Regions from separate parts of the Bacillus sp. NMTD17 genome, predicted to be linked through region 1. Evidence: riboswitches for the same ligand, from Rfam matches in the RefSeq annotation. Region 1 holds a riboswitch; each other region holds the start of a gene.
What was found. Region 1 has a riboswitch for S-adenosylmethionine ahead of mtnW (2,3-diketo-5-methylthiopentyl-1-phosphate enolase). Riboswitches for the same ligand answer to the same signal wherever they lie in the genome.
Positions count from the first base shown of each region.

Region 1 (7,883 bases):
TTGTGCTATTTGCATCTAGTTCGATTGATGCGGCAAAATACGAACAGATGGCAAAGTCTTTTAATGTCGTCTTTACGGGTGGTACAGGTGTCATGGATCAAACCAGCATGCAAAGCACTGAAGAAACTGAAAATAGCAACCAGACCAAGAAAGCAGCCGAAGAAGATGAAGAAGCCAAAGCGAAAGCTCGAGACCATGCCGTTCTCACAAAGGTCAAAAAGCAAGTGGACTCCTTCATTGCCAATAAGAAACTTGGAGCTAAGCTCGAAACAAAGCTCACGGACGAAGGTTTGCTCATTACGATAGAAGACAGTATCTTCTTTGATTCTGGCCGGGCGGTTATTCGCCCTCAAGATGTCCCGTTAGCAAAGGAAATCTCAAAACTACTTGTCATAAACCCCGCTCGTGACATCGTCATTAGCGGACATACTGATAATGTACCGATCAGAAATTCAGAATTTGAATCCAACTGGTATTTAAGTGCCATTCGTGCTGTAAACTTTTTGAGTATTCTTCTTGAGAACAGCAATTTAGACCAAGAGAACTTTAGTACAAAAGGTTTCGGTGAATTCAAGCCGGTTGCTTCAAACGATACAGCAGAAGGCAGAAGTAAAAACCGACGCGTAGAAGTACTCATTTTACCGATTGAGAAAAAAGCGAAATAAAAAAGGAAGCCCTCGGCTTCCTTTTCTATTTATTCTGTATGATCATATAAATGCTTTGCACGCAGTCCCACATGTTTGAGCATATCAATGCAGGCATCCTTCTCTTCTTCGCTAAGGACACTGATCATCTCATGAATTTCTTTCGCATGATCTGGGAAGATATCATCAAGCAAAGCTCGTCCCTGCTTGGTAATATGCGCAAATGTCACCCTGCGGTCTTCTGCACAGGCCCTACGACTGAGGAGTTCTTTCTTCTCCAATTTATCGACCACATACGTGATGCTGCCGCTTGCAAGTAAAATCTTATCACCGATTTGCTGAAGAGGCTGATCCCCTTTATGATACAGTAATTCTAATACTGCAAATTCAGTCGGATTCAGCCCGTGCTTCACAATATGTTTGTTCATGTGATGATTAATTGAGCGATAGGCACGTGATAATACAATAAATAATTTCAAAGATTTCTCAACATTATGATTTTCCATTTTTTTATCATCCTTTATGAAATGCAACCCACTAATGTGACATTAATAAACAATAAGTAAAATGTCAACATCTTGATCCATCTTTAGCATGAAAATGAGACCAGAACGAATCACCTAATTTTTTAAAAATCACACAAGTCATCGTAATAAAGATAGGTTCAATGCTATAATAAGTCTATTAGGTAATACGTTGGAGCGATGAATGATGAGTATACTGAAAGGGTTTTGGAAGAAGATCAGGCTGTACCTTATTTTGGTCATGATTCCAACCCTAATCATTAGTTATTTTATCTACGAAAAAGAAACGGAAAAAATCGACTTAAAAAACAAACAAACTGCTACACTTATGTTAAATATTCACAAAAACCAAATGAATTATTTAATTAGTGAAACAGAAGCGAGATTAACTTCACTTGCCATGGGATTTGACCAGCCTCTTGAGACAAAAAAAGTACAAAACATCCTAGAGAAAATCTATAAACAAGAACCTCGTTTTTCAGGTCTGTATCTCCTAGACAAAAAAGGAAATGTATCAGTAAGCACCACACCGTTAAAGGAAAAAATCAACCTGTCATTTAGAGATTACTTTAAGCGCATTCAAGTGACCAAGCAGACGGTGATCACAGATAACTATGTGAGCCGAATTACAAAACAGCGGATTCTCTCCATTTGCGTGCCTGTGCTAGATGAAAATGAAGAAGTCACCAATGTGCTAGTCGCCGCCATTCAAATTGATTATTTAAGAAATATTATGAATGTATTGAACCCTGATCTTCATTTTAAGATGCTGAATCAAAATGGACATGTGGTGTTTACAAGTGGTCCGCAGCCAGCATCAGAAAATGGCAGCACCGTGTCTACATATTTAGATGAAAACAGCTGGAAGCTGGAGGTCTTTCCGCAGCGCGCGTCTACAGGTGAAGTGCTGTCTGTTATGCTGATCCCTTTATCCAGTGCTTTTATTTTATTAAATATTTTATTCACACTTGTTCAATATATCATTTTAAGGCGTCAAACCCAGCAGGAGCGTCACCAAAATGAAGCGCAAAAGCTTGAATTAATCGGAACCCTCGCAGCAAGTACGGCACACGAAATTCGCAACCCATTAACAGGGATCAGCGGATTTATACAGCTTTTGCAAAAGAAGTATCATTCAGAAGAAGATCAGCTCTATTTTTCTGTCATTGAAGAAGAAATTAAACGAATCAACCAAATCGTCAGTGAGTTTCTTGTATTAGGGAAACCAACGGCAGAAAAATGGCAGAATAACTCTGTAAAAGAAATTGTAAGTGAGATCATGCCGATCGTTTTCTCTGAGGCGAACCTTTATAATGTTGAGGTTGATTTGCAAATTAATACGATTCAAGATGTTGGGGTATATTGCACAAAGGATCACATTAAACAAGTCGTATTAAATGTAGCGAAGAACTCGTTAGAAGCGATGCCAAATGGCGGTCATTTGAAGATTTTGATTGAGGCTGAAACAGAACATGTCATCATTAAAGTGAAAGATACGGGTGAAGGCATACCAGAAGAAATGTTAAAGCATATCTTCCTTCCTTTTATTACGTCGAAGGAAAAAGGTACAGGTCTTGGGCTTGTCGTGTGTAAACGAATTATTTCGATGTATGGCGGGACAATTGATATTCAAAGCGAAGTGAATAAAGGAACAACCGTCATGATCATGCTTCCTTCTGCTCACTCAGCATAGTTGAAACATTCAGCCGGTTTTGCTTAGGCAAGACCGGTTTTTCATGTCAATAAGAAGGGCGGTTCACAGATAGAAGACTCATTTGAGATACAAGATCATGAAAGGAGGGGGCAGATTGTTTCTCATGAAAAAGGAGATACTGATACTCATTCATCAGGTTGTCTAGTTCTTGACTATATTTAATTGTCGTCTCACCAGTGTAGCCTTCCGCTTGAGCAGCTTCTACCATCTGTTTTCTCTTCTCATCAATGGACATCAGCAATTGTTCTTTCCTTACATAAATATTCATGATCTCAGCTCCCGCAATGAATTCGACTGTCTATGCTCAAAATGATCCGACACCAAAATTATACTTTATTTGTAAATTAAATTAAATATGCTTATTTTATTTAATTTTTTACAGCCTAAAGACCTCTTACCCAATCTAATTTGGGGGTAAACTTCAAATTTGGACAGGACTGATACATGGATTAAACAGAATTTTATCCTATGCAGAAGATCAAAATCAACTATTTTCTTTCTCATTTTATGCCTATTTTCCTAAAAAAAAGCTGATCATCCGCCTCATGCGGAATGATCAGCTCCTGTCATTAAACCGTTTCTTCCTCGTAAATTGGCACCCAGCCCTCAGTTGTGACAAATATGCGAACTGCGACCACTTTGCGATCCTCTTGAAGTGTAAAGTAGTGGCGAATATGTGGCGGGACAGAAATTAAATCGCCTGGATTCAGTCTCACATCAAAAAAGACGCCATCCTTACCCTGAATGGCAAAGATTCCATGCCCGCTTACAATAAAACGTACTTCGTCATCTGTATGATGATGCTCACGCTTAAAATTTTGGAGCAGCTCATCTAGATTTGGTGTGGCGTCAGATAATGAAATCACATCCTGCGCTTTGTACCCTCGTTTTTCAGATATACGCTGGATTTCCTTTTGAAAAACAGTCAAAATCTCTTCCTTTTCCTCATCTGTTAAATCATACTTTTCTGATAACCGGTTTGGCAGCTTTGCAATATCCCAATGTTCATAAATGACCCCTTGCTTTTCTAAATATGCTGCTACCTCTTGCTCGTTTTCAAGTAATGTGTTTTCTTCGTTATGAATCAAAATCGTCGCCATGTGCTTTTCCTCCTTTTTATCTGACAAGCTGCTTTTGATAAAGCGTTAATTTTAAGTGGTAGCTAAATAAAAATTCATACGCCTCTAATACTCGTTTTGCTTCAAAGGCTGTTTTTCCCCAGACAGTGATGCCGTGATTTCGAATGAGCACCGCACCTGATTCTGACTCTTCAGTGAGATGCTTTGCAAATTGTGCTGCAAGATGCGGAATATGGGCTGGATTTTCAATAATCGGTATCGACACTTCTGCATCCTCTTCCCAGTAACCAAGCGCCTTGATGATTTCGTTTCCTTTCAAACGAACCTCGCCCTTACCCCCATACAGCTCAGACATCACATTATTATCGATTGTATGGACATGGAGGCAGCAACCTGCTTTCGTCCGCTCATACACGTATGTGTGAAGCAGTGTTTCGGCTGAAGGTCTAAGCTGTTCGTTCGGATCATCAGGCTTGCCTGCTGCGTTCACTAAAACAAAATCTTCATCCGTTTCTTTTCGTTTATCTTTACCGCTTGCCGTCACCAAAAACGTGATTGGATCATCCGACACCTTGATCGATAAATTGCCGCTTGTTCCGTAAAACCAGTCTCTTTGTGCCAGTTCACGTTTGACGTCTGCTAGCTCCTGCCAGCGCTTGCTCTTTGCGTCTGCCATTCCTTCACTTCCTTTATTTGTTCAAATTGCGCTTTAAGATCAATAAATGTTTCATACTCTTTATATACAACCCCAAGCTCCTTACATTCATTCAGCAAGTAGTCGCGCGCAAATGTGAGATCCGCATGCTTTGCTGCCTCCACATCGGTGACTGAATCTCCGATCATGATGATGAAGTCCTTCTCATGGGTCAGCTCTCGAATGATTGACGGCTTGCAGCATCCGCAGCCATTTTGACATTGCGAATCGCAGACATGCGGCCATTCAATCTGAATATGATCTTCCCCAAATGAGGCATGATTGCAATAAATATTGTCTCTGCCCACAATGCCCTCGAGTATGGGATAGACAAAAAAGTCCATCCCGCCGCTTAGCACATAGAAAGGAATATCAGCCTTTTTCACATAATCAACAAATTGCTTGAATCCTTCTCGAATCTCTGTATCTTCTAAAATAAACGACTGAATAGCTTCTTTTTGATCACTCGTCAGTAATTGAAACATCTGCCCGACGCCTTCTTGAATGGTGATCTCCTTTGTGAGAACATCATCCTTCAGCTTCGTCCATTCACTTGGTGCAAAGTGTTTCATGATGCGAATGATATTATCATTTTTTGTAATTGTTCCATCAAAATCACAACATACAATTGGTTTTTTCATTTATTCTGCTACCCTTCCCCATAGTTCAAGTGCTGCTTTTAAGTCTTGGCAAGAAGCTGCCTTCTCTTGGATCGACTCTCCATGTATCACCGCATCAATGATCGATCGAAATGCTTTCCCTCCACCGATGGCTCCACGCGGATGTCCGTGAATTCCTCCACCAGCATTAATCACATGATCGAGTCCAAAATCTTTAATCAATACTGGAACCATTCCAGGATGAATGCCTGCTGACGGGACTGGGAACGTTTTTTGAACCAAATCCTCTTTTACACAAGCTTCATAGATTCCAAAGGCATCTTTTTTCGGAAGTGCGACCGACCCATAAGGTGAGGGAAAAAGACTCAAATCAGCGCCAGCATATCGATTTAATTTACCTAAAAGAAGAGAATGCGAAAATCCATATTCAGGCGATGATGTCAAAGCGCCGCTTACTGCGGGATGGGCCATAATAGGCAATGGAATATCTGGATCCTCAGCTAAGCTTTGCATGACATCTAGTCCGTAGGCAAAGACATTGAATAAGAGTGCATCCGCTCCAAGTTCAGCTGCCTTTCTTGCTCGATCCTTCAGTTCAAAGGTTCTGCCTGTTAAATTAACGGCATATAACGTTCGGTGCCCTGTCTCTTCATATGTTTCTTTTAATATCTTTTTTCCTTCTTTGATTCGTTCTTCAAAAGGGGCTAGCGGGCTCTCAAATAAAATTTCATCGTCTTTGATAAAGTCAACGCCGCCTAATGCTTGTAAACGGAGCTGCTCTTTTAAATCCGCCATATCACGGCCAATGACACCTTTAAAAATACTCATCAACAACGGACGATCAAACACGCCTGCTTTTTTGCGTATGCCATCAATTCCAAATACCGGTCCTGGCAGGCTTCTTTTAAATCTATCCGAGAATTGTATGTCGACTAGCTTCACTTTTCCATCAAGTGAAAGCTTTCCAAAGATCGTCGTCAAAACGGCCGGTATATCAGCTGAAAAGTTAGCCTCAGGATAAGCAATGGTCACCTCAGATTGATATACGCCATTTTCGGCTGAAGCAACCTTTTCTGATACTTTTTCTACCCGCCCTTTATGTTTTTGAAGCTGCTCCTTTTTGAGCTGCGGCAAATCTGTCCATGATCCCACTGTTAAACCAAGTGCGATCTGCTCCGCTTTTCGGTTCACTTGTTCATCCTCTCGATGTGTTAATACGTATGTTGCCAGTAATTCACTCACTAGGAATCCCCTTTCAATTTCGTCATGCATATGGTCAATAAAAAACCTCTTCAAGTGCTTTGTCAGCGCCTTAAAGAGGTTGTTTCGTGTCATTCATCCGAATCTTATCTCTCAGCGCTTGCTGCAAGAATTAGCACCGTGCTTCATGGAAGTCGGTTGCCGGGCTTCATTGGGCTAGTCCCTCTGCCTACTCTTGATAAGAATATTCAATTTTCTTAAATATTGTCTGAATTATCGCACCATTTTTTTATGTTGTCAATGGCTTATTTTCAAACAGATTCAAGGCAGCGATACGCCGAGCGGCTTCTTGTAACCGCTCCTCACTTGTTAAAAGCCCAACTCTCACATACCCTTCACCGTGAGTACCAAACCCATTCCCCGGAGCCACAACAACATGTGCTTTCTCTAATAATACGTCAGAAAAAGATTCAGATGTATATCCTTCTGGCACCTTTAGCCAAGCAAAAAATGACCCTTTTGGTGCTGTGACCTCCCAGCCAATGTCCTTGCAGGCAGCAATCCACACATTTCGCCTTTTCTCATATCGATCATTTTGCACCTGTACGCACGTTTGGTCGCTTAATAGGGCTTCCGCTGCTGCATCTTGAGTTGCTTTAAACAGTGAGACAAACAGATGATCCTGATAAAGCTCGATCGCTTCAATAACAGACGGATTTCCTGCTGCAAAACCTACTCTCCAGCCGGCCATATTATACGTTTTAGATAATGTGTAAATTTCAATACCCGTCTCTTTCGCTCCATCTGTTTGCAAAAAGCTGATCGGCTTTTTCCCATCAAACCCAATGCCGCCATAGGCAAAATCATGGACAACACAGAGTTTGTGATCTTTCGCAAACGTAACGGTTTCTTCAAAAAATGCACGACTTGCCGTGGCACCTGTCGGATTGTTAGGATAATTTAAATACATCAACTTTGCTTTTTTCTTATCATTCTCAGGCAATCGATCATAGTCAGGTAAAAAATCATTTTGTTCAAGAAGCGGCATCGTCACCATCTGAGCTCCAGCAAGCACGGCACCTGACCAATAATCAGGGTAACCAGGGTCTGGGACAAGGAGTGTATCTCCAGGATTCAGCAGGCATTGCGGCAGCTCAACAAGTCCCGCTTTCCCGCCAAATAAAATCGCAATCTCCTTCATCGGATCAAGCGTGACACCATATTCTCTTTCATAAAAGGCGGCGGCAGCCTTTTTTAATTTCGCTGTTCCGCGGAATGACGAGTATTGATGATTTTCAGGTTTTAATACCGCTTCCTGCATGGCTTTTACAATATGCGAAGGGGTTGGCTGATCAGGATTTCCCTGCCCTAAATTAATGATATCTGCCCCTTCCTGCATCTTTTTCTG
Region 1 is NZ_PVRH01000002.1:446,951-454,833, forward strand. It holds gene motB (flagellar motor protein MotB) at 1-665, shown strand, start outside; gene mhqR (MarR family transcriptional regulator MhqR) at 695-1,150, opposite strand; gene C6347_RS07385 (sporulation kinase KinD) at 1,356-2,861, shown strand; gene C6347_RS07390 (aspartyl-phosphate phosphatase Spo0E family protein) at 2,908-3,150, opposite strand; gene C6347_RS07395 (1,2-dihydroxy-3-keto-5-methylthiopentene dioxygenase) at 3,452-3,982, opposite strand; gene C6347_RS07400 (methylthioribulose 1-phosphate dehydratase) at 3,999-4,637, opposite strand; gene C6347_RS07405 (2-hydroxy-3-keto-5-methylthiopentenyl-1-phosphate phosphatase) at 4,601-5,296, opposite strand; gene mtnW (2,3-diketo-5-methylthiopentyl-1-phosphate enolase) at 5,297-6,547, opposite strand; SAM riboswitch class I at 6,619-6,720, opposite strand; gene C6347_RS07415 (pyridoxal phosphate-dependent aminotransferase) at 6,765-7,883, opposite strand, start outside.

Region 2 (7,883 bases), 120 kb from region 1:
GACGGCTTTTAACGTTTTTTCATAACGATGTTGATTTTTCTTAATAATGGCATCCGCACTTGCGACAATCGTATGATGCGACCGGTAATTCGCATGTAAATGGACGATTTGAGCCGAAGGATAGTCCCGTTTGAATTCAAGAATGAAAGCAGGATTGCTGCCCCTAAAGGCATAAATGGCTTGATCATCATCACCTACACAAAATAGCTGCTCATATTCTCCAGCTAAAAGCTGAATCAATTGATATTGAACTGGATTAATATCCTGAAATTCATCCACTAAAATATACTTGAACCGTTCTTGATATCGTTTCAGCAGTTCAGGCTGTTCTGTCAGCATGTGCAAGCAGGCGATTGCCATGTCATCAAAGTCAAATTGCTGATTGTCTCGTTTTTGCTGTTCATAAGATTGATAGATCGTCCACATGTGTTTTTCCTTTTCATCCTTCAAATCAGGAAGCTCGCCTGGTAAAAAAGCATTTTTCCAAAAGCCGATCGATTGCAGTACTTGATCGGTAGGGTAGTCTTTTTCATCAAGTCCTTCATTTATGATGGCTTTCCGAATGTACTGTTCCTTCTGCCAGTCAAACTTGATCAGGTGCTGGCCGTTCCATTTGCTTGCATCGTCATGAAGCAGCATTTTATAAAAAAGACTGTGGAAGGTGCCTGTCACCACTTGACTTGCTTGTGATGGGTGAAGCTGGTATTGCTTGCGCAGTCTTTCTTTCATTTCACTGCTGGCTTTTGTGGTGAAAGTCACGAGTAAGATATGGTGAGCAGGAATATGATGATGTGACATGAGATATGCCGCTCTAGCTGTCAAGACTCTTGTTTTTCCGCTGCCAGCGCCAGCCAGCACCAGCATTGGACCTTCTTTATGTGTGACAGCTTGAAGCTGCGGTGTGCTAAAGGTAATATGCGGAAAGAGCTCGATGGTATGTGCTTGTTCATTCTCTTCTAAATGTAACGCATCGCTAAATTGAATCGACCTTGGTTCCTGCCAGTCATATGATTCATTCGTTTGCGAGATGATCTGTTTACCTGTTGGAAAACGGAAGCCCCCAAGTTCTTTATAGGAAGCACTTTCCTCTTGCTCTGCATTTTTTTTCTGATCTTCTTGTTCTTCTGCTTGTTCACACATCTCTTGCTGCGTCATATGTTTATGAATAAAGGCAGGTTCTTCATGTATATTTAATCTGAAAAAGACTGGTTGTCCGCAATATGGGCAGGATAAGTGCCCTTTTTTTCCCTCGTCATGGAGGAATTGATAATGTTCTCTCGAATACGTATGTAATGAGATCGTTCGATCATGTCGTCGTGCGCATTTCAAAGCTAGTCCTCCAATAGTTAATCAATCTTAAAAAGAAACACATCTAATCATATCAAATGAGACGTGTTTCAAACAGTCATAATTAGGGAATAGTAGAGTAGAAGAGAAGCAAAGGAGGCGTTCTTGATGGGATATATAGCCCCGATTCAGCCGGATCTGTATTTTCAATATATCAATCGTCCTGCTCCTCAGGATAAAGAAGACTACGCGAAAGTAACAAAGGTTACTCGCACCTTTCATGACAAGGTATACAGAGAGCTGGAGAAAAAAGAGGACTTAGTGACAGAAGCAGAAACGAAAGTACAGCAAAAAAAGCGGGAACGTTTTGTACGAGATATGTTTATGGAAGAAGGCAAAGGCGTTCATATTAATGCGTATATATAAATGATTACGCTTTCTTCCCTTGACGAACGATGATAAAGAAAAGCCAGGGCATCATGGATGCTCTGGCTTTTTCTTTTGGTCAAACAGATAGTGTTTTTGTCATTTTGACATGTGTGATCCCTGCTTCTTCAAACGGTTCAGAAACGGCTTTGTAGCCTTTCTTTTCGTAGAAAGGAAGAGCTTGGACTTGTGCGTGCATAACCGCTTCCTTCGCTCCATTAGCAATGGCTTCTGTTTCCAGCGCTTCTAATAGTTTGTGGCCAAGGCCGAAAGCGCGCGCCTCTTTTAACACACAAATTCGTTCCAGCTTTGCCTTTGGCCCTTCAATGATCCGCAGTCTAGCGGCTGCTTGAGGCTTCATTTCATCATTATAAATGACAAAATGAATGGCCTCGTCCTCTAGTTCATCTATTTCAATCTCTAACGGGACTTCTTGTTCTTTGACGAACACTTCTTTTCGAACGTAGTATGCATCTTCTCGTTGTGTTTGTGCTGTTGCGATGACTGTTTTCAAATGTCTTTAACCCTCTTCTCCTAAAATAAATGTTTCATAGACGGTCCAAGATCCGTTCTCTAACTGATATAAAAGGTGGAAGCGATCCACGGTTTCTTCATGGTCAATTTTTCTCAGCTTTAATGTACCAAGTACGTCTGAATGCTCATCATCTGATAGTTTTTGAGCTACTGTCACATGCGGAACAAAAGCATATTCAGGTGTGCCAGCAAGTGGATCTGCGTACAACCTTTCATTGAGCGCCATGATTTCCTCGTTCGGTTCTACTTTCATATAAATGACGTTGTTTACAGGAGCGAATGAACTGAATTTTTTAATACGTAACGTAATAGGAGAAGCATTTTTTGCATACTCTCTTAACGTTGAGACGACCTCAGCCGCTTCTAGATCCGTTAATTCAAAAGGTGTTCTTAATGTTAAATGAGGCGGTATAAGTGCATAGTTCGGATCATAACGCTTCCGGTAAGAGTTCGCAATATCTTGCAATTTTTTTGATGGAAATATAACAACTCCGTATTTCATCATGTTCCCTCCTGAATAAGAAAGTATTTATTATTGTTTATTATAACAAAATTCAGTTGATTAACGAATATGGGAGCATTTTTTTTAACGAAGGCGCAATGAGCGGCTGCCAAAACGTCCATTTATGATCCCCTTCGAATGTCTCAAATAAATAATCCGCACCTGACTGTTCAAGAAGCGCCTTTAAATCTTCATTCGGCTGAATAAAATCAAGCACTTGGCCATCTGTCGTTTTCACAGCCGTTTCTTCCAGCCCAATTTGATGGATAATGGCATAAGGGGAAAGGGCTGTCGACTGTTTAACGGCTTCTAGGACTGAATCATCAACGTAAGGAGACTGCAAAATCAGCCCGCCAAATAAAGAAGGATAATCAATCGCTGTCATAAGGGAAATCGTAGCACCTAGCGAATCACCAATAAACGTGCGTCCTGAGCCAATTTGATAGGTTGGATAGTGCGTATCAATATAAGGGACAAGTTCATTTGCTAAAAAGCGTTTATACGCTTCAAACTTTGTGCCATCTGGATGATACGTATTCCGTCTTTCCGAGACATTTTCATAAGGGACACCAATGATAATCGAGCGTTCCATTTCTTTGTTTTGCATCAATTCTTCCGCCTGTCTGCCTATTTTGCCTAAGCGGAAATAATCATGACCATCTTGGGCAATGATGACATGATATGTATAAAGGGGGGAGTAATTGACTGGCAAATAGATCAAAAGGGTCATATCCGCCCCAAGTTCTTTTGAATGTAAGGTTTCTTCTTGAATAATGCCTGTTTTCTTCACCATAATCCATTCCTCCAGCTAACCAATTTCATCACAAAGTGAAACGTTTCCATTCATTGTAACATGAAAAACAGCGTTGTTCCTATATGCTAACATGCAATCCATTCAGTTGACATCGAATCTGTTATAAAATACAGAAAATTTTAATTAATTGGTCCGATTCCTCTTGAAAAATGAGATTTAATGCGTTACAGTATTAAGAATTAGAACAGACAGACAACACATTCTTATCGTGAGAGGTGGAGGGACTGGCCCTTTGAAACCTCAGCAACCGGTATGCATCACTTCATGTGATGTACCAAGGTGCTAAATCCAGCAAGCAGCTTTTTTGCTTGGAAGATAAGAGGAAGCGATTAAACCCCTTCTTCTTATGAAGAAGGGGTTTTCTGTTTTGAAATCAGATTTTACTTAGGATGGTGTCAAATGACAGAACATGTGGAAACGACATTAGCGCAAATTGGAAACCGCAGCGAAGAGGCGACTGGCACGGTCAGTCCCCCCGTTTATCTTTCAACAGCATACAGACATAGAGGCATAGGGGAATCAACCGGATTTGATTACATTCGAACGAAAAACCCAACAAGGCAGCTTGTAGAGGATGCGATTGCTTCACTCGAAGAAGGGACGGCCGGCTTTGCCTTCAGTTCGGGAATGGCTGCGATCCAAACGATCATGGCATTATTTGAAAGCGGAGATGAACTCATCGTCTCATCAGACCTATATGGCGGTACATACCGTTTGTTTGAAAACGAATGGAAAAAGTACGGCTTACGGTTTCTTTACGATGATTTTTCAGATGAAGACTGTTTACGTTCTAAAATCACGCCAAACACAAAAGCGGTCTTTATTGAAACGCCGACAAATCCACTTATGCAGGAAGCAGATATTCAAAAAATAGCAAAGATTGCAAAAGAATATGGCGCTTTGGTCATTGTCGATAACACCTTTTACACACCCGTTTTGCAAAAGCCGATTACACTTGGAGCGGACATTGTCATCCATAGCGCAACCAAATATTTAGGCGGACACAATGACGTCCTTGCCGGTCTTGTGGTGACAAAAGGAGAGCAGCTGTCTGAAGACATGTTCCAGCATCAAAACGCAATTGGAGCCGTTTTATCTCCGTTTGACTCATGGCTTTTAATGAGAGGAATGAAAACACTGGCTCTTAGAATGCGCCAGCACGAGGCAAATGCGAAGGAGCTGGCAGAGTTTTTAAAGAAACAGCCAGAAATTCAAGATGTCCTTTACCCAGGCAAGGGAGGAATGCTGTCATTCCGTGTAGCCAAGGAGGACTGGGTCAATCCATTTTTGAAGCAGCTGAAAACGATCTGTTTTGCTGAAAGTCTTGGCGGAATCGAAAGCTTTATTACGTATCCTGCAACGCAAACGCATATGGATATCCCAGAGGAGATTCGCATTGCAAATGGCGTTTGTAACAAACTGCTCCGTTTCTCCGTTGGCATTGAGCACGTAGATGACCTGAAAGCAGACCTGAAACAGGCACTATCACAAGTAAGAGAGGAGGTACACGCCAAATGACCACACACGATTGGACACTCGAAACCCAACTCGTTCATAATGCGTTTAAAACAGATCGTTCAACAGGTGCAGTCAGTGTGCCAATTCAGCATGCATCCACATTCCATCAAAGCAGCTTCGATGAATTTGGTCAATATGACTACTCAAGATCGGGGACTCCTACACGTCAAGCGTTAGAGGATACGATTGCGGCGCTAGAAGGAGGAACAAGAGGGCTTGCTTTTGCATCAGGCATGGCAGCCATTTCAACTGCTTTTCTACTATTATCAAAGGGAGATCATGTCCTTGTCACAAGAGATGTGTACGGTGGTACATTTCGAATGATCACCCAAGTTCTTTCGCGATTTGGCATCGAGCATACCTTTGTGGACATGACGGATTTGAATGAAGTCAAAAGAGGCATTCAATCGAATACAAAAGTCATTTACATGGAAACACCGTCAAACCCGACTCTAGGTATTACGGATATTGGGAGCGTCGTCCAGCTTGCCAAAGAACATGACTGTCTGACATTCTTAGATAATACATTTTTAACGCCTGCTCTTCAGCGTCCGCTGGATCTTGGCGTTGACGTAGTCCTGCACAGCGCAACGAAATTTTTGAGCGGTCACAGTGATGTACTGTCAGGCTTAGCTGTCGTGAAAGACGAGAAGCTGGGAGAAGAACTCTATTCGCTGCAAAACTCCTTCGGTGCGGTGCTTGGCGTGCAGGATTGCTGGCTTGTGTTAAGAGGGTTAAAAACCCTTCAGGTCAGATTAGAAAAAGCAAGCCAAACGGCCTTCGAACTGGCCTCATTTCTCAAAGAGCATCCTGCGGTGAAAAAAGTGTACTATCCAGGCTTAGATGACCATCCAGGGGCGGACATTCAGCGAAAGCAAGCAAGCGGAGCAGGAGCTGTTCTTTCATTTGAATTAGAAAACCAAGCAGCTGTCAAAGAATTGGTGGATGCTGTCACATTACCAGTATTCGCCGTCAGCCTTGGCGCCGTCGAATCCATTCTGTCATACCCAGCCAAAATGTCACATGCCGCTATGCCAAAAGAAGAAAGAGAAAAAAGAGGGATTACAGATGGCCTGCTTCGATTAAGTGTAGGGGTCGAAAACGGAGAAGACCTCAAACGCGACTTCAAACAAGCACTAGACCAACTAAAGCCTGTTCTTGTCAACCAATCATAAAGGAGAGAAAAAAGCCGGTCCGGCTGCCGGCTTTTTGACCTTTTTTGAATAAAACCATTGACGACGAATCATGATGGTTATATAATAGAGACTGTCAGTAACAGAAAGCCCAGAACTGATACATAACCCGATTCCGTAGCTCAGCTGGGAGAGCGCTACCTTGACAGGGTAGAGGTCGCTGGTTCGAGCCCAGTCGGAATCATCGTTTAAACCCTTGCCTAGCAAGGGTTTTTTTGTTTTTTGCAGGTTGTTTTTTTAGGTTAAAACGATTAAAGTGTTCTGCGGTGTTAAATTCTAATTTGTTTGTGACATGATTATAAATATCTGAGGGTATTTTAGCACTAGCATGTCCTGCTCTTTTTTGAATAGATGTACCCCACCTGTTTGGGATGGGGTATCTGCATCAATACATTCAATATTTGTCTGGTGTAATTTAAATAAATAAAGTTCGTTTATCTTAATATTTAATAATGGTTCTTCCTAAATGTTGACCATTTTTAATGGCTTCAATTTTTTCAGGTAACGTATTGAGAGTAATCTCATTGACTAGGGTCGTTTGGGAGATATTCCATTCGTTTGCTATCTCGTTCCAAATGACTTTGCGTTTATTGATTGGTACATTTACAGAATCGATCCCTAGAAGGTTGATCCCTCTTAGAATAAAAGGTAACACAGTTGTTGTTAATTTAATTCCGCCTGCATTCCCGCACATGCTCATGCTTCCACCATAAGAAATTTGAGGAATGATCACAGAAGCCACATCTCCTCCTACGGTATCTAAGACGAAGTCAAATTTTTGCTTGTTTAATGGTTTTTTTAGCTCTCCTAACTCGTTTGCAAAAATGACATCAGCTGCTCCTAAAGATTTTGCTATATCAACTTGATGATCTTTACGCACTAAAGCAAAAATATTGTTGTACCCAATTTTAGATAATAATTGTATAGCAATGCTACCAACTCCACCAGTTGACCCTGTAACGAGTATATTAGGTTGATTTTTCGTACTCATACCATTTTCCTGTAAAGCCATGATAGAAAGAGCTGCGGTAAAGCCTGCTGTTCCAAAAATCATTGCTTCTTTTAAAGTCAAGTTATTTGGCAAAGGAACAATCCAATCCGCAGGTACTCTAGCATATTCAGAAAAACCTCCAGTGTGGCTCATGCCCATAGCGAAACCTGTGACAATCACTTGTTGACCCTCTACGAAACGATTATCTGTTGTATGAACGATAGTCCCACTTAGATCAATTCCAGGAATCATTGGATAGTTACGAATAACACCTCCATTTTTTTGAACAGCCAGCATATCTTTATAATTGATTGAAGAATATGCTACTTTAATTAATATTTCTCCTTCAGATAAATCATTAACACTTACATTTTGAAGATCATAACTAACTTGATCATTTTTTTCTGTAACTAGAATCGCTTTAAATGAATCCATTGTTTATCTTCCTCTCTAAAAATATATTACAACAAAATATTTCTGGTGCAAAAGTATTTCAATTAAAAAACTACCATGATATTATAGGTAAAGTCAATGTGGGGGAGATAAAATGGAATTATTAGAGTGCATAAATTTTTTACTAAGTGTTAGTCAAAATAAAGTGTTCAAGTACTTTAGTAA
Region 2 is NZ_PVRH01000002.1:562,580-570,462, reverse strand. It holds gene C6347_RS08045 (UvrD-helicase domain-containing protein) at 1-1,329, opposite strand, end outside; gene C6347_RS08040 (hypothetical protein) at 1,456-1,713, shown strand; gene C6347_RS08035 (GNAT family N-acetyltransferase) at 1,793-2,227, opposite strand; gene C6347_RS08030 (YjcG family protein) at 2,234-2,749, opposite strand; gene C6347_RS08025 (alpha/beta hydrolase) at 2,802-3,542, opposite strand; SAM riboswitch class I at 3,764-3,885, shown strand; gene C6347_RS08020 (methionine biosynthesis PLP-dependent protein) at 3,963-5,081, shown strand; gene metC (cystathionine beta-lyase) at 5,078-6,256, shown strand; tRNA gene C6347_RS08010 (tRNA-Val) at 6,386-6,458, shown strand; gene C6347_RS08005 (YhdH/YhfP family quinone oxidoreductase) at 6,714-7,700, opposite strand; gene C6347_RS08000 (MarR family winged helix-turn-helix transcriptional regulator) at 7,813-7,883, shown strand, end outside.
Region 2: another riboswitch for S-adenosylmethionine. It lies ahead of C6347_RS08020 (methionine biosynthesis PLP-dependent protein); the one in region 1 lies ahead of mtnW (2,3-diketo-5-methylthiopentyl-1-phosphate enolase).

Region 3 (7,883 bases), on a different contig from region 1:
GTGGAAAAAAGAAGGTTTCCGTCCCCCCATCCGCATATTCACTTATTTACAGTGACCTATGAGGCAGATGGGCTTCGGATCAAAGGGCTGCTCGCTGAACCGGCCGGAGAAGGTTTCTATGACGGCTTTTTGTATTTACGAGGCGGCATTAAAAATGTGGGGATGGTGAGACCAGGCCGGATTGTGCAATTTGCAGCGCAGGGCTTTGTCGTATTTGCTCCCTTTTACCGAGGAAATCAGGGAGGCGAAGGGAACGAAGATTTTGCCGGTGAGGACCGGAAAGATGCTTTTGCTGCCTTTCAATTGTTAAAGCACCACAAAAAGGTGAAGCAGGATCGTATTCATATCTTTGGTTTTTCGCGCGGAGGGATTATGGGCATTTGGACCGCTGTTGAAATGAAACAAGAGGCGGCTTCCTTTGTGACATGGGGAGGCGTCAGTGATATGAAGCTCACCTACGAAGAGCGTGTGGATATGAGAAGAATGATGAAGCGTGTGATTGGCGGTCCCCCGCACAAGGTGCCAGAGGCCTATGAGGACAGAACGCCTTTAAATGATGTGGACAAAATTGAAGCGCCTGTTCTCATCATCCACGGAGAAGAGGATCAGAATGTATCGATTGAGCATGCGTATTTATTAGAAGATGCGCTGCGCCAGCACGGAAAGTCAGTGGAGACTTGGTATTTTCACGGATACAACCATTATTTCCCACCGCAGCATAATCGGGAAATTGTCAGAAGGCTGACGACATGGATGCACAGCCGGAAAAGCGGAAATGTGGTAAAATAAGCAGTATAACGAAATTTAGAAAGTAGGGGGATTTTCAATATGGGAATGCCTGTTGAATTTAATACAATGATTGTCACGAAGGGAAAAGAGACAAGAATTGAAGAAAATGTATTTGAGCTCATGAAGGAAGGGTACCGCATTTATCCATTAAATATTCCGCTTGAGGTGCGTAAAACGAAAGACGGAGAAAAAACAGGGACAGCACACGTTGAAAAGCTGGAGCTGACAGACAATGTGACAAAGGTTACTTACCGTCTCGTGTCATTACATTCAACGAACTAACAAAAAAAGCTGAGGGAATGATTCCCCTCAGCTTTTGCCATTTGATTATACGCGTGGTCCGCCTTTGGCTTCAATGTCACTTGCTGCGTGGCTGAATTTTTGGAAGTTCTTTTTAAATTCATTGGCAAGGAAGTGTGCTTTTTCTTGATAAGCCTCTTGGTCATCCCATGTTTTAGAAGGTTGAAGCACTTCATCTGGTACGCCAGGAATATGAAGCGGGATGTGTAATCCAAAGATGTCATCAGTGATCATTTCGGCGTTGTCGAGGTCACCTTCGATCGCTGCCTGCACCATTGCTCTTGTATGCGCTAGGTTCATACGTTTGCCTGTACCATAGCCTCCGCCAGTCCAGCCTGTATTCACAAGGAATACTTTTGCGCCGTGCTCATCAATTTTTTTGCCAAGCATTTCAGCATAGACGTGAGCTGGAAGCGGCAAGAACGGTGAACCGAAGCAAGTAGAGAATGTCGTTTCTGGTGATGTGACACCGCGTTCAGTTCCTGCTAATTTACTTGTGTAACCGCTCAAGAAATGGTACATCGCCTGTTCTTTTGTTAAACGGCTGATTGGAGGTAAAACGCCAAATGCATCAGCTGTTAAGAAGACAATGGCAGAAGGATGTCCTGCGATACTTGGCTTCACGATGTTATCAATCATTTCGATTGGGTAAGCAGCGCGTGTGTTTTCAGTGAAGAATGTGTCATCATAATCCGCTTCACGTGTTTCTTCATCAAGCACAACATTTTCAAGAACTGATCCGAAGCTGATGGCTTTGTAGATTTGCGGTTCTTTTTCTTCGCTTAAGTTCACACATTTCGCATAGCATCCGCCCTCAATATTGAAGACTCCTGAGCCAGACCAGCCGTGTTCATCGTCACCGATCAGCTTGCGGCTTGCACTTGCAGAAAGCGTCGTTTTCCCAGTACCTGAAAGGCCGAAGAATAATGCGACATCGCCTTCTTGACCGACGTTTGCTGAGCAGTGCATGGATAAAATATCTTGCTCAGGAAGCAGGTAATTCATGACAGAGAAAATGGACTTTTTCATCTCTCCTGCATATTCTGTACCACCGATCAGAATGGTGCGTTTTTCAAAAGAAACGATAATAAACGTTTCAGAGTTTGTGCCATCTGTTTCAGGATCTGCTTTAAAGTGCGGTGCAGATAAGATGGTGAACGGTTTTTCGTTTGAAGAAGGTGTGGATCCGTCAGGTCTGATGAACAGCTGCTTTGCAAAGAGATTGTGCCATGCAAATTCGTTTACCACTGTAATTGGCATACGGTATCTTTCATCAGCGCCGGCAAATCCTTCAAAGACGAATAGTTCATCACGTTCTTTTAAGTATGACACAACCTTTGTATATAAACGGTCAAATGCTTCTTTAGAGATCGGCTGGTTGACTTGACCCCAATCAATTTTATGTTCAGAGCTTTCTTCTTTGACGATAAATTTATCTTTAGGCGAACGTCCTGTGTAGGCACCAGTTGTAGCGCGGACAGCTCCTGTTGATGTTAAGACGCCTTCATCACGTGCCAAAATCTTTTCAACAAGTTTCGGAACAGATAAATTTTGGTGCGTATTTTCTAATGAGAACAATGACTGCAAATCTTCTTTTAAATCCACTGAGTTCATAAAAAAACCCTTCCTTTACCGTTGAATTTGTTTGTTTCGATTAGTATAACACATTGATAATAATAGTCTATACTATTTAAATATTTTTGTGTGTGTTTTTTCATTTCTGCTATGAAAATATGCTTTTTGGTGATGCTAAGGGTGAGGTAAAAAAGAGGGGAGATAATTCTGATGAAGCATTGACATGATGCAAGGGTTTGAGATAAGATATCTTATTGAACGGATACTCTTATCCCGAGTTGGTGGAGGGACAGGCCCGATGAAGCCCAGCAACCGGTTTCTTGTGAAAAAGGCATGAATATGCTGAGAAACCAAGGTGCTAACCTGATGCAAGGTACAAGAACACCTTGAGCGATAAGAGTGAAAGGCATGCGATCTCAGACCCTTTCCTCGCAATGAAGGAAATGGTTTTTTTATTTTTGGGATATCATATGAACAAATTGCCAATAACATCTCTAATAGAAACGTTTTCAAATATAAGAGGGAACGAGTTCCGTATCATATTGGAGGCCTCATCTTGGGATGATGTGGTCTTGTACAGGAGGAAATAGCCATTATGAGTCAAAATCGTCGTTTATTTACTTCAGAATCAGTAACAGAAGGACATCCGGATAAAATCTGTGATCAAATTTCAGACAGCATTTTGGATGAAATTTTAAAGAAAGATCCAAATGCACGTGTTGCCTGTGAAACTTCTGTTACAACGGGTCTCGTATTAGTAAGCGGTGAAATTACAACGTCTACTTATGTCGATATTCCAAAGACGGTGCGTGACACGATTAAGGAAATTGGCTACACACGTGCGAAATATGGTTTTGATGCGGAAACATGTGCAGTGCTCACATCCATTGATGAACAGTCTGCTGATATTGCGCAAGGTGTAGACAAAGCGCTTGAAGCACGTGAAGGAACAATGACTGAAGAAGAAATTGATGCGATCGGTGCAGGTGACCAAGGATTGATGTTTGGTTTTGCCAACAACGAAACCGAAGAGCTCATGCCGCTGCCGATTTCACTAGCGCATAAATTATCTCTGCGTTTAACAGAAGTGCGCAAGGATCAAACACTTGCCTATCTTCGTCCAGACGGAAAAACACAAGTAACAGTAGAATATGATGAGCAAAATAAACCTGTTCGTATTGACACAGTGGTTATTTCTACGCAGCATGCACCAGAAGTGACGCTTGAACAAATTCAAAGCGACTTAAAAGAGCATGTCATCCGCCCTGTGGTTCCAAGCGAACTCATTGACGAAGAGACAAAATACTTTATTAACCCAACAGGCCGTTTCGTCATCGGTGGACCTCAAGGAGATGCTGGTTTAACTGGACGTAAAATCATCGTTGATACGTATGGCGGGTACGCTCGTCATGGCGGCGGTGCTTTCTCTGGGAAGGACGCAACAAAGGTTGACCGTTCTGCGGCATACGCCGCTCGTTACGTAGCGAAAAACATCGTAGCTGCCGGTCTTGCAGATTCTTGTGAAGTACAACTTGCTTATGCAATTGGTGTTGCACAGCCTGTATCGATTTCAATTGATACATTCGGAACAGGAAAAGCTTCTGAAGAAAAATTAATTGAAGTGGTTCGTGCGAACTTTGATCTTCGTCCAGCTGGCATTATTAAAATGCTTGACCTGCGTCGTCCGATCTATAAACAAACAGCTGCATACGGACATTTCGGCCGTCATGATTTAGATCTTCCGTGGGAAAAAACGGATAAAGCCGATACGCTTCGTAAAGAAGCATTAGGACAATAACAACATAGAAAACCGCTTATTTTAAGCGGTTTTCCTTTTGATTAAAAAAATTCTACAAAAAGTGAAAAAATGTGAAACAAAATCGGACAAAATACTGTCTAATTATAGGTCTACTTTTAAGAAATAACATAACGTGGAGGCAATAATATGTGTGGGTTTGTTGGTGTATTTAATCACCGTCCATTGTCCGAAACTACTGAGCAGGAAGAGTTAATTAAACAAATGAATCGTCTCATCGTTCACCGTGGTCCCGATGATGAGGGTTACTTTCATGACGAGCATGTAGGATTTGGATTTAGACGTTTAAGTATTATAGATGTTGAGCACGGAAAGCAGCCGCTTTCTTATGAAGATGAAAAGTATTGGATTATTTTCAACGGAGAAATTTATAACTATGTGGAGCTGAAGGAAGAGCTTGTGAAAAAGGGCTATACGTTCAGCACAGATTCTGATACGGAAGTACTGCTTGCCACATACCGTCATTATAAAGAAGAGGCGGCTTCTAAACTTCGCGGCATGTTTGCATTTTTAATTTGGGATAAAGAAGCGCAGCAATTATATGGCGCGAGAGATCCTTTTGGCATCAAACCGCTTTATTTTACACAAATGGATGAGCAAGTGTACTTTGCGTCTGAACGCAAAAGCTTGATGGCTGTGAACGAGAACATCTTATTTGATGAGACTTCATTGCAGCAGTACATGTCGTTCCAGTTCGTTCCTGAGCCAAATACACTTGATCAAAAGGTGCACAAAGTTGAGCCTGGTCATCAGTTTATTTTACGCCCAGGACAGGAGATCGAATTTAAGACATACTGGAAGGTTCAATTCAAGCCTGAACAAACACAAGAAGAGAAATTAATAGAAGAAGTACGCGATGCAATCTATGATTCTGTGAAAGTTCACATGAGAAGTGATGTACCTGTTGGTTCATTCCTATCAGGTGGTATTGATTCTTCCTTCATCGTGTCTGTCGCAAAGGAATTACACCCTGAGCTGAAGACATTCTCTGTTGGCTTCCAGCAGGATGGCTTTAGTGAAGTCGATGTCGCGAAGGAAACAGCTGATAAGCTAGGCTTACAAAACTTCAGTGCCGTCATTTCTCCAGAGGAATATATGAACGAGCTTCCGAAGATTGTCTGGCATTTAGACGATCCTTTAGCTGATCCGGCGGCGATTCCATTGTATTTTGTGGCAAAAGAAGCGAAGAAACAAGTGACGGTTGTTCTTTCAGGTGAGGGAGCGGACGAGCTGTTCGGCGGATATAATATTTACCGTGAGCCTCTTTCTCTTAAACCATTTGAATCTGTACCATCTATGCTGAAAAAGCTTCTTCTTCGTCTGGCGCGATTAATGCCAGAAGGAATGAAAGGGAAGAGCTTTATCGTTCGCGGCTGTACGCCATTAGAGGAACGTTATATCGGTAATGCGAAAATCTTTGAAGAGCCAGTGAAGAAAAATCTCTTAAAACATTATGATCCAAGCATCACGTATCGTGACGTAACGAAGACATACTTCGAGGAAAGCGCAGGCTACAGTGATATTAACAAAATGCAATATGTTGATATTCATACGTGGATGCGCGGAGACATCTTACTGAAAGCAGACAAGATGACGATGGCGAATTCTCTTGAGCTTCGTGTTCCATTCCTTGATAAGGTCGTTTTTGAAGCGGCTTCTAAAATTCCAGAAGAGCTGAAAACAAAAGATGGCACAACGAAATATTTATTGCGTAAAGCAGCAGAGGGCATTGTGCCTGACCATGTGTTAAACCGTAAAAAGCTTGGTTTCCCTGTGCCAATTCGTCATTGGCTGAAAAATGAGATGAATGCTTGGGCGAAAGACATCATCAAAAACAGTCAAACAGATGAATACATTAACAAGCAATATGTGCTTGATTTATTAAATGAGCATTGTGCTGGCAAAGCAGATCATAGCCGTAAGATTTGGACCGTCCTCATCTTTATGATTTGGCACAGCATTTATGTGGAGCGCAGCATTGATCCAGAGCAGTTGAATCATCAACCGAAAGAAGTCATCTTTAGTTAATGAAAAAAGGTTTTCAGCTTTGTGCTGAAAACCTTTTTTGTCATGATAGAAAGCAGTGGAAAAGGGTAAAATAACAAGCGGTTCATAGTTATTGCTTAATATCCTGAAAAAAACATGATAAAGTGAAGATACACGTATGATGTTAACGGGATAAAAGGGAACGATAGTATTGTCCTTTTTCTACATATTCTCTACGGATTCTGTCCATGTCTTGGATATCTTCATCTGTTAACTGACGGACGACCTTGGCTGGACGGCCAAAAGCGAGTGATCCTTTTGGAATAACCTTTCCTTGAGGGACAAGACTACCTGCACCGATAAAGGCACCTTCGCCAATTTCTGCACCATCGAGAATGATGGACCCCATACCAATGAGGGCATTTTTTCGAATGATTGAGCTATGTAATGTGACTTGGTGTCCAATGGTAGCACCATCTTCTATAAGAAGTGTTTTTCCAGGACTTTGATGCAGACAGGATAAATCTTGAATATTGACGTTTTTTCCAATTCTCACAGGAGCGACATCGCCTCTGATGACGGTTTGAAACCACACGCTCGAATATTCTCCAATCGTGACATCACCAGTAATGGTGACGTTATCTGCGACAAAGACCGATTCATGAATCTCAGGTGTAAACTGATGATATGGATAAATCACTTTTTCGACTTCCTTTCTTAATACAACATTTGTGAGGTGTTTACTTTGTGGACTTGGCATGCTGAAAGACCAGTTGGTACAATTGTAATTGTACATGGTGCGAGTGAATATCACGGCCGATATAAATGGCTGATCGAAATGTGGCGAAATGCAGGCTATCACGTCGTTATGGGTGACCTCCCTGGGCAAGGGACATCGACACGTGCGCGCGGCCACATTCGCTCGTTTCAGGAATACATTGATACAATAGATGAATGGATCGAACATGCGAAATCATTCAGGCTTCCTACTTTTTTACTTGGACACAGTATGGGTGGACTCATTTCAATTGAGTGGATCAAGCAGTATACCCATACGAAGATTGATGGCCTTATTTTATCATCACCTTGTTTAGGTCTGCAATTTAAACCGAAGAAGCTAATGGATTTTGCATCAAAAGGTCTAAATGTGCTGGCACCGTCCTTTAAAGTCGAGTCAGGGCTGTCGATTGAACTAGCCACACGGAATCAGGCTGTGATTGAGGCAGACTCAAATGATTCTCTTTACGTAACAAAGGTGTCGGTTCGCTGGTACCGAGAGCTGATCAAAAATATTGATGCGGCCATGCAGCCAACGAATGTCTTTAAATCGATTCCGCTCCTTTTAATGCAGGCGGGCGATGATAAGATCGTGGATAAAACGAGGGTGATCAAATGGTTCAATGGCATTGAATCAACC
Region 3 is NZ_PVRH01000007.1:70,081-77,963, reverse strand. It holds gene C6347_RS17935 (alpha/beta hydrolase family protein) at 1-789, shown strand, start outside; gene C6347_RS17930 (DUF2584 domain-containing protein) at 829-1,071, shown strand; gene pckA (phosphoenolpyruvate carboxykinase (ATP)) at 1,117-2,703, opposite strand; SAM riboswitch class I at 2,930-3,064, shown strand; gene metK (methionine adenosyltransferase) at 3,260-4,462, shown strand; gene asnB (asparagine synthase (glutamine-hydrolyzing)) at 4,610-6,508, shown strand; gene C6347_RS17910 (gamma carbonic anhydrase) at 6,651-7,166, opposite strand; gene C6347_RS17905 (alpha/beta hydrolase) at 7,212-7,883, shown strand, end outside.
Region 3: another riboswitch for S-adenosylmethionine. It lies ahead of metK (methionine adenosyltransferase); the one in region 1 lies ahead of mtnW (2,3-diketo-5-methylthiopentyl-1-phosphate enolase).

Region 4 (7,883 bases), on a different contig from region 1:
ACCTTCGTTTAGGTAGCGCTGCGCCATGTCTGGGTCCATTTCAAGGAACTCCATGTTTTCGTCCATTTTGCGGATGAATTTCATCAGAGAGATTTCATCGCCTTCTTCTCTGCGAGCGTTAATAGCAGAACGAAGGAAGTCCGCATTTGTGACACCACTAATTTCAGATGGGTATTGCATCGCAAGGAAAAGACCTGCTTGAGCGCGCTCATCTACTTCCATTTCAAGTACATCTTCGCCATCTAGCAAAATGCTGCCTTTTGTTACTTCATATTTAGGGTGTCCCATAATTGCAGCAGATAAAGTTGATTTACCTGTACCGTTTGGTCCCATTACTGCGTGGAATTCTCCACCTTTTATCTCGAGGTTTACACCCTTTAAGATTTCTTTCCCTTCAATCTCAACGTGCAAGTCCTTAATTGTTAATGTCGAAGCAGTCATATATCGATACCTCCAAAATAATCATTATTCTCAATTTATTCTCATTCTAATTTTATAACAAATTAAAAGTGAATACAACACATTCACGATATACGTGAGAGGATGCTCTCAAAATTCTAACAAAAAAAGCCGGTAGATAAAAGGATTTATGTCGAAAAGACTGTTTTCATAAAGAAAGGACGGGAAACTGTTCTCCCCGTCCCTGAGCTATTTAATAGCCTCGTATATTCATTTTTGCGAGCTGTCTTTTCTCATCTCGATAGGACTGCTCTCGTTTATATTCCACTTTCATCCGTAAGTCATGGTCTCTTTCGTACTCTGCATAGCTCATGCCGTGAGCTTTATGCATGGCCTTTTCCATCTCGGCGGTATAATCCAATCCCAGTGTACTATGGTCCGAACAAATAATAAACCATTCCCTTCTTTGAGTGTAGCTTTATTATATCAAAGACATGCGGCTTCACTCAAAAGGGATATGACGTTCTATGCTGGCATATTTTCTCACACAATCGGCTGAGAACGACTCAACTCCCTGATATGGAAAAATACCGTCTTATCCTTCCCTTAATGCGTCTGTCCTCCAAATTCATCAATACATTGCTGAACGACAGTAATCCCTTGACTCAGTGCTGCCCCGCCGCCAAATGCTGCCGCCACGCTGACAACCTCCAGCAAATTCTCTTCTGTCGCGCCTTGATCGAGCGCTCCCTTTGTATGATAAATCATGCAGTATTCATCCTGTGCATGAATACTGATGCCAAGGGCAATCATTTGCTTTTCCTTTTGCGTTAATGAATCGCTCTGAAAGCATTGCTCCGTAAATTCATTGAATTTCTTCCCAAACACCGGCATTTTCTTCTGAAATTCACCCATTGCCGTTTTATAATCAGTCAGTGATTGCTGCATGGATCCGCTCATATGCTGTTCATTCATCTTCATTCCATCCCTTCAGGTCATTTGTACATTTTTATTATGAGCGAGATTTGAAAAAATACACAAAAAAACCTCGCTTTGATGAAAGCGAGGTTAACACATTGTTATTCAGATACCGGTAGTACAGCACCGTCATATTTTTTGTCGATGAATTCTTTGATTTTATCAGAGTGAAGAACTTCCATTAATGTCTTGATCTTATCTGATTTTTCTTCACCTTTGCGAACCGCCACGATGTTTGCATATGGGTTGTTCTTTGTTTGCTCAAGTTCAATTGAATCTTTTTTCGGATTCAATTTATTTTGAATCGCATAGTTGACGTTAATAAACACAGCATCGCCTTCACTGTTTTCATAAGCTTTCGCTGTTAGTTCAGGAGCGATTTTTTTGAACTTTAGGTTCTTCGGGTTTTCTTTGATGTTCTTTACTGTTGCGTTGATTGTATCAACTTTAGGATCAATCTTAATGACACCAGCATTTTGCAATAGTGCAAGCATACGGCCTTGTTCAGCTACGTTGTTTGTCATGATGATCGTTCCGCCGTTTGGAATATCTTTTACTGATTTGTATTTCTTAGAGTAGATACCGAAAGGCTCAAGGTGAACCGCACCAGCACTAACTAGGTTGTAATCTTTGTTTGATTTATTTTCTTCATTTAAGTAAGGGATATGTTGGAAAAAGTTTGCATCCACTTCTTTTTCAGCTAACGCTTTGTTGTACATTTTATAATCACTAAGTACTTTCACTTTTAGATCGTAGCCTTTTTCTTTTAGAAGTGGTTTTGCTTCTTCAAGAATTTCGGCATGTGGTGTTTTTGAAGCGGCAACCGTAATGGTTTTGCTATCACTTGCGTTATTAGATGAACCGCATGCAGCTAAGATGCCTGCAAATGCTAGAAATAGTGCACTTAAAATCAATTTCTTCATGAATAAATCCTCCCTTAACGTTTATCAATTTTATTTGTAATCAAATCACCGATTATTTGAATAATAAAGACGATGATGAGAATAAACACAGTAGCTACAAGTGTGACATCTGTATTACCAGATTGGTATCCTTCCACATAAGCAAGGTCACCAAGTCCGCCTGCTCCAATTGCACCTGCAATCGCAGTTGAGCCAATTAAAGCAATCGCTGTTACGGTAATACCTGAAATGAGGGCTGGCAATGATTCTGGCAGCAATACTTTGAAAATGATGGTCGACGTTTTCGCTCCCATTGACCGTGCTGCTTCAATGACTCCTTTGTCTACCTCACGCAGTGCAATTTCGACAAGACGTGCATAGAATGGAGCTGACCCAATGACAAGGGCAGGGAGTGCTGCATTTGGACCTAGAATTGTATGCATTAAGAATTTCGTGAACCCTAATAAAAGAATAATTAAGATGATAAAAGGAATCGATCTGAAAATGTTGACGACTGCACCGATGACAGCATTGATCGGTTTATTTTCCCAAAGACCGCCTTTTCCTGTAAGGAAGAGCAGGAGTCCTAGGATAATCCCGATTGCAAAAGCAAATGCCAATGAAATGAGTGTCATGTACACCGTTTCACCCGTTGCATTCCAAATCACATCTAGGTCAACGTTCGGAAACCATTTCTCAAACATGTGTCATCACCTCAATTTCAACCTGTTTACTTTGGATATAGGCGATGGCTTTTTCAACCTCGGTCTCTTCTCCATTAATATGGATAAAGAGTGTTCCAAACGCGCCTTCCTGCGTTTGAGAAATCTTTCCTTGAAGGATGTTTACATCGACCTTGAAGGATCGAATGATTTCAGTGATGAGCGGTTGCTCGGCAGAATCGCCAATAAAGGACAACCGTACGACCTGACCTTCTTTTACTCGCTCTAAGACGTGTTCGATTGTTTCTTTCGCTTCCTCTGGTTCAGCAAGCTGCTGTACAAATCGCTTCGTCATCTCTTCCTTCGGCTGTCTGAAGACGCGTAATACTTCGCCTTCTTCGACAATGCGTCCATTTTCCATGACCGCGACGCGATGACAAATTTTGCGAATGACGTGCATTTCGTGTGTGATGAGCACAATTGTCAGCCCTAAACGTTTATTGATATCCGCTAAAAGATCAAGGATAGAATCCGTTGTTTGCGGATCAAGCGCTGATGTTGCTTCGTCACAAAGAAGAACCTTTGGATCATTTGCTAATGCTCTCGCAATCCCCACACGCTGCTTTTGTCCGCCGCTAAGCTGAGACGGATACGCATTTTCTTTTCCTTCTAAACCGACTAATTTAATCAGTTCATTCGCACGCTCTCTCCGTTTCGATGTAGGTACACCTGCGATCTCAAGCGGGAACATAATATTTTGTCTCACTGTTCTTGACCAAAGTAGGTTAAAGTGCTGGAAAATCATGCTGATTTCTTGTCTTGCTTTCCGAAGTTTCGCATTCGATACTTCATTGATCCGGTTGCCTGCCACTTCAACAATTCCTTCTGTTGGCAGCTCCAGACCGTTTAATAGGCGAATAAGCGAGCTTTTTCCGGCACCGCTATACCCGATAATTCCGAATATTTCACCTTTATCAATATCTAAGTTGACGTCTTTTACTGCGTCAACATTTCCACTTTTTGAGTAGTACGTTTTTGATACATTCTGTAAATGGATCACAGTCTGCTCACCTGCTTTCTTGCTGAATCTATAGGTTGCCATCACATACGTTCATTTATTCTTCGTGCTGTCATGACTCTAGCCTGTTGCCAGATCAGTAAAAAAGACCTAACTGCAACGCAAGCAGAAAGGCCTTTTATTTCAAATACGCCTTTCTCTCATCTTTCAAAGCGTTGCGACTTTGAGTGAATTGGCACCAATTTCAGCTATGCTGACGGTTGCCGGGTTTCATAGGGCACGTCCCTCCACCTCTCTTAATAAGAGAAAATATGTTGTTTTATGTGATGTTCATGTTTTTACTAACGTAGAATATCATGCCACCCGAGATATGTCAACGCTGTAAATCGCTAATTTCCAAGTAAACGACTAAGTTATCATTTTTCGAAAAAAACCGTTCGTCAGCCAAAGTACCGCCTCTAGTCTTAGGAGCGCACGGAATGACCCTTTTACTTTCACTTGTCCCCTGCTAATTAACTGCTGTAAGGACATATCTCCATCTAATAATTGAAGTATTTCTTTTCTCTCACCATAAAAGATGAGATCCGATAACTCAATTGCAGGTAGTTTCTTCACTTCACCACGCTCATCCACAATCAATGTACAAGAGTCAGTTTCCGCCTCAAATGTAATCTTCAAGGATGATGATGAGAGCAGCGGTTTTAGCAATAATCGCTGCCCTGTGTTTCCATGGGTTTTCACTTTTTCCACATGTATAACCTCCCTGTCATTTGGTTATACATAACATTTCTCTACAAACATTCGCTTGTCCTTTATAAATAACTCGACAAATTTTCAGATGAATTGCTTGAAATATGACAAAAAACCGCTTTATTTAGCGGTTTCAATCATTTCATGAAGATATGGTACGGAGTGAAAGGCATAGCCTTTTTGCACCAGCTCACCTTTTTTAAACAGTAGAAAGCAAGGAACGCTTTCGATCTCAAAAGCCTTCGCAAAGCCTGGTGAGTAGTTTAAGTTATTTTCATAAAAAGGTACATCCGGCTGCATGGTGTCTACGACAGCCAGCATTTTCTTTGCCAGCTGACATGTTCCGCAAAACGGTGTATATAAGTATAAAAGAAATAAATCGTCCTTTATCTCCTTGAATTCGTGTTCTTCAATCTCTTTCATATACGTCCACCCTCATAAATATTTCGAATGAACATCAATGTTTGCAGCTAATAGGATAGATGCAATGTGGGCTGACGGTGAAGCGGCCACTTCGCGGTACGTTCTGTCGACAAAAAGATGAAATGCTTCAGGGAATTCTTTTCGAAATTGCTTCCGCAGTTTGTCGCCTGCATCGTCACTGTCTGCTAATATGTAAACGTCTTTCCCCAATAATTCGTCTACGAGCTGATCCAGCTTCGATGTACTGATCGTGCCATTGGTGCAAATGATGGTAACAGGTTCACTTATGACTTCTTTTAGCTTTTGTTTGTCTGTTTTACCTTCTACAATGATGACCTTTTCTACCTCTACATTCATCACGATCACCCGGCCCTTTTGACGTTGTTCACTTCTCCCTTAGATTACAATTTTTCATTCAGGTTGTAAAGATTGGGCGCTTGCACTAAAAAGACTGCAGCTTATGCTCACTGCAGCCTCATCTGTGATTAGCACCAGCCATTTTCATCATCACAGTCTACATATTTTTCTGTTCCGTGGGTCAATGTATCCGTCAGACGATAAAAACGATTTTGCTCATAGGAATAACCTGATTTTAACTCATATTGGTTTTCACTAATCATCGTGCCAATCTCTTCATTTTGATGATACAGCACCATGCCGCTTTCTTTGAATCGTCCAGTGACATGATCTGTTATATCCACATGTTCTTTTTGAAAAGACAAATTGGACACCCCCCCATAAAGGTAGAGTGTCCAATTTCACGTGAATTAGTCTTCTTTTGTCATTTCTTCATATTGCTCAGCAGTCATCAAGTTCTCAATTTCAGATGTATCAGCTGGCTCTACCACGATCATCCATGCTTTTTCGTATGGAGAGTCGTTGACGAATTCAGGGCTGTCATCCAGCTCATCGTTCACTTCGACGATTGTACCGTTGATCGGTGCGTAAAGCTCAGAAACTGTTTTCACTGATTCTACACTTCCGAAAGGCTCGTCCGCTGTAATTTTGTCTCCTACTTCAGGAAGCTCAACGAACACGATATCGCCTAGCTCAGATTGAGCAAAATGCGTAATACCGATACGCACCTTATCTCCTTCTACTTTGACCCATTCATGTTCTTCTGAATAACGTAAATCTTTTGGTGTGCTCATTCAATACCCCTCCAGTCTTTTCTTTCAATCTATATTGAAGATACCACAATCTGAATGAAAGTTACATCATTTCCAGACGCTTTTAAATGTATCTTCATTAAATCCAACTGTGACTCGTTTACCGTCTGTTGTAATCGGGCGCTTGATCAGCATTCCGTTAGATGCGAGTAATTCTAGCTGCTCGCCTTCTGACATTGCAGGAAGTTGATCTTTCAGCTGTAGCTCTCGGTATTTCTGTCCGCTTGTATTAAAGAACTTCTTCAGCTCTAAGCCACTTTTTTCGTAAAGCGCTTTTAATGTTTCTTTATCAGGCGTCTCTTCGACGATATGTATGCTGTTGATATCTTTATTGTGTTCTTCCAGCCATTTTTTTGCTTTTCGGCATGTACCGCAAGATGGGTATTCATAAAAATCTAAAGCCACTATTTTCACCTCCTGCAAGTAGTGAGAACATTTTATCACAAAATATTTTAAAAACCTAAATGTATGCTTACAAAAAGGTGCGGAGTGATACCCGCACCTTTTCAGCCGTCTTATACGATATATTTCTCTGCTTCAAAGATTCGTTTCGCCACTTCGCGCTTTTTGGCGATGACATTGATCGGGGTGAATCTTGTCAGTTTGCGAAGAGCTGACAGACTCATGCGGAGTGCATCTCCTTCTTCCATCGCGATCAAGGATTCTTTTGCATGAGCTTCAATTTTTAAGAAGGCTTCCTGCGTGAAAATTTGTGTGTAAGCAAGCTTTTGAGTATTCTTATCTAGCCCTGATGCAGCGATTGCCTTTTCAGTACGCAGAATCGCCGATTCAGCAGCAAAAATTTCATTGACGATATCCGCTATGTTCACAAGAATCTCTTGCTCTTTGTCTAATGCTTTTCCATACTTCATCGCCGCCATTCCAGATACCATTAAGGCGATCTTTTTCGCATGGGCGAGCAAGTATTTTTCTTGATCGAGCGGCTGATCACCTGGCTCTTCCGGCATCATCATCATGAGCTCTTCCTGTAAGGTTTGCGCCTTTTGAAGCAGCGGAAGCTCTCCCTTCATCGCTTTCTTCAAGAATGTGCCTGGTACAAGCAGACGGTTGATTTCGTTAGTCCCTTCAAAAATACGGTTAATCCGCGAGTCACGATAGGCTCTTTCGACCTCGTATTCTTGCATGAATCCATATCCGCCGTGAATCTGCACGCCCTCATCCGCTATATAGTCTAAAGTTTCAGAGCCAAGTACTTTACAAAGAGAGCATTCAATCGCATATTCTGCAATGGACTGGGCAATTTGTTTGCCATCCTTTTGCTCTTCTTCACTTAATAGACCCATGCGCTGTTCAAATAATCCGACTGTGCGGTAAACAGCACTTTCCATCGCATAGAGCTTTGCCGACATGTTGGCTACTTTTTCACCAATTAAGCTAAATCGAGAAATTGGCGTTTGGAATTGCTTACGTTGGTTTGCATATTCTGCCGATAATTGAATGACACGTTTTGACGCACCAACTGTTCCGACAGCCAGCTTGTAGCGTCCGATATTCAAAATGTTAAAGGCAATGACATGACCTCTGCCAGCCTCACCTAGTAAATTCTCCTTCGGCACTTGAG
Region 4 is NZ_PVRH01000001.1:794,713-802,595, reverse strand. It holds gene sufC (Fe-S cluster assembly ATPase SufC) at 1-441, opposite strand, end outside; gene C6347_RS19185 (YuzK family famiily protein) at 653-790, opposite strand; gene C6347_RS04085 (carboxymuconolactone decarboxylase family protein) at 1,006-1,374, opposite strand; gene metQ (methionine ABC transporter substrate-binding lipoprotein MetQ) at 1,479-2,300, opposite strand; gene C6347_RS04075 (methionine ABC transporter permease) at 2,315-2,983, opposite strand; gene C6347_RS04070 (methionine ABC transporter ATP-binding protein) at 2,976-4,001, opposite strand; SAM riboswitch class I at 4,157-4,265, opposite strand; gene C6347_RS04065 (SCP2 sterol-binding domain-containing protein) at 4,368-4,709, opposite strand; gene C6347_RS04060 (thioredoxin family protein) at 4,830-5,132, opposite strand; gene C6347_RS04055 (toprim domain-containing protein) at 5,145-5,489, opposite strand; gene C6347_RS04050 (YusG family protein) at 5,618-5,854, opposite strand; gene gcvH (glycine cleavage system protein GcvH) at 5,900-6,283, opposite strand; gene C6347_RS04040 (arsenate reductase family protein) at 6,350-6,706, opposite strand; gene C6347_RS04035 (acyl-CoA dehydrogenase family protein) at 6,817-7,883, opposite strand, start outside.
Region 4: another riboswitch for S-adenosylmethionine. It lies ahead of C6347_RS04070 (methionine ABC transporter ATP-binding protein); the one in region 1 lies ahead of mtnW (2,3-diketo-5-methylthiopentyl-1-phosphate enolase).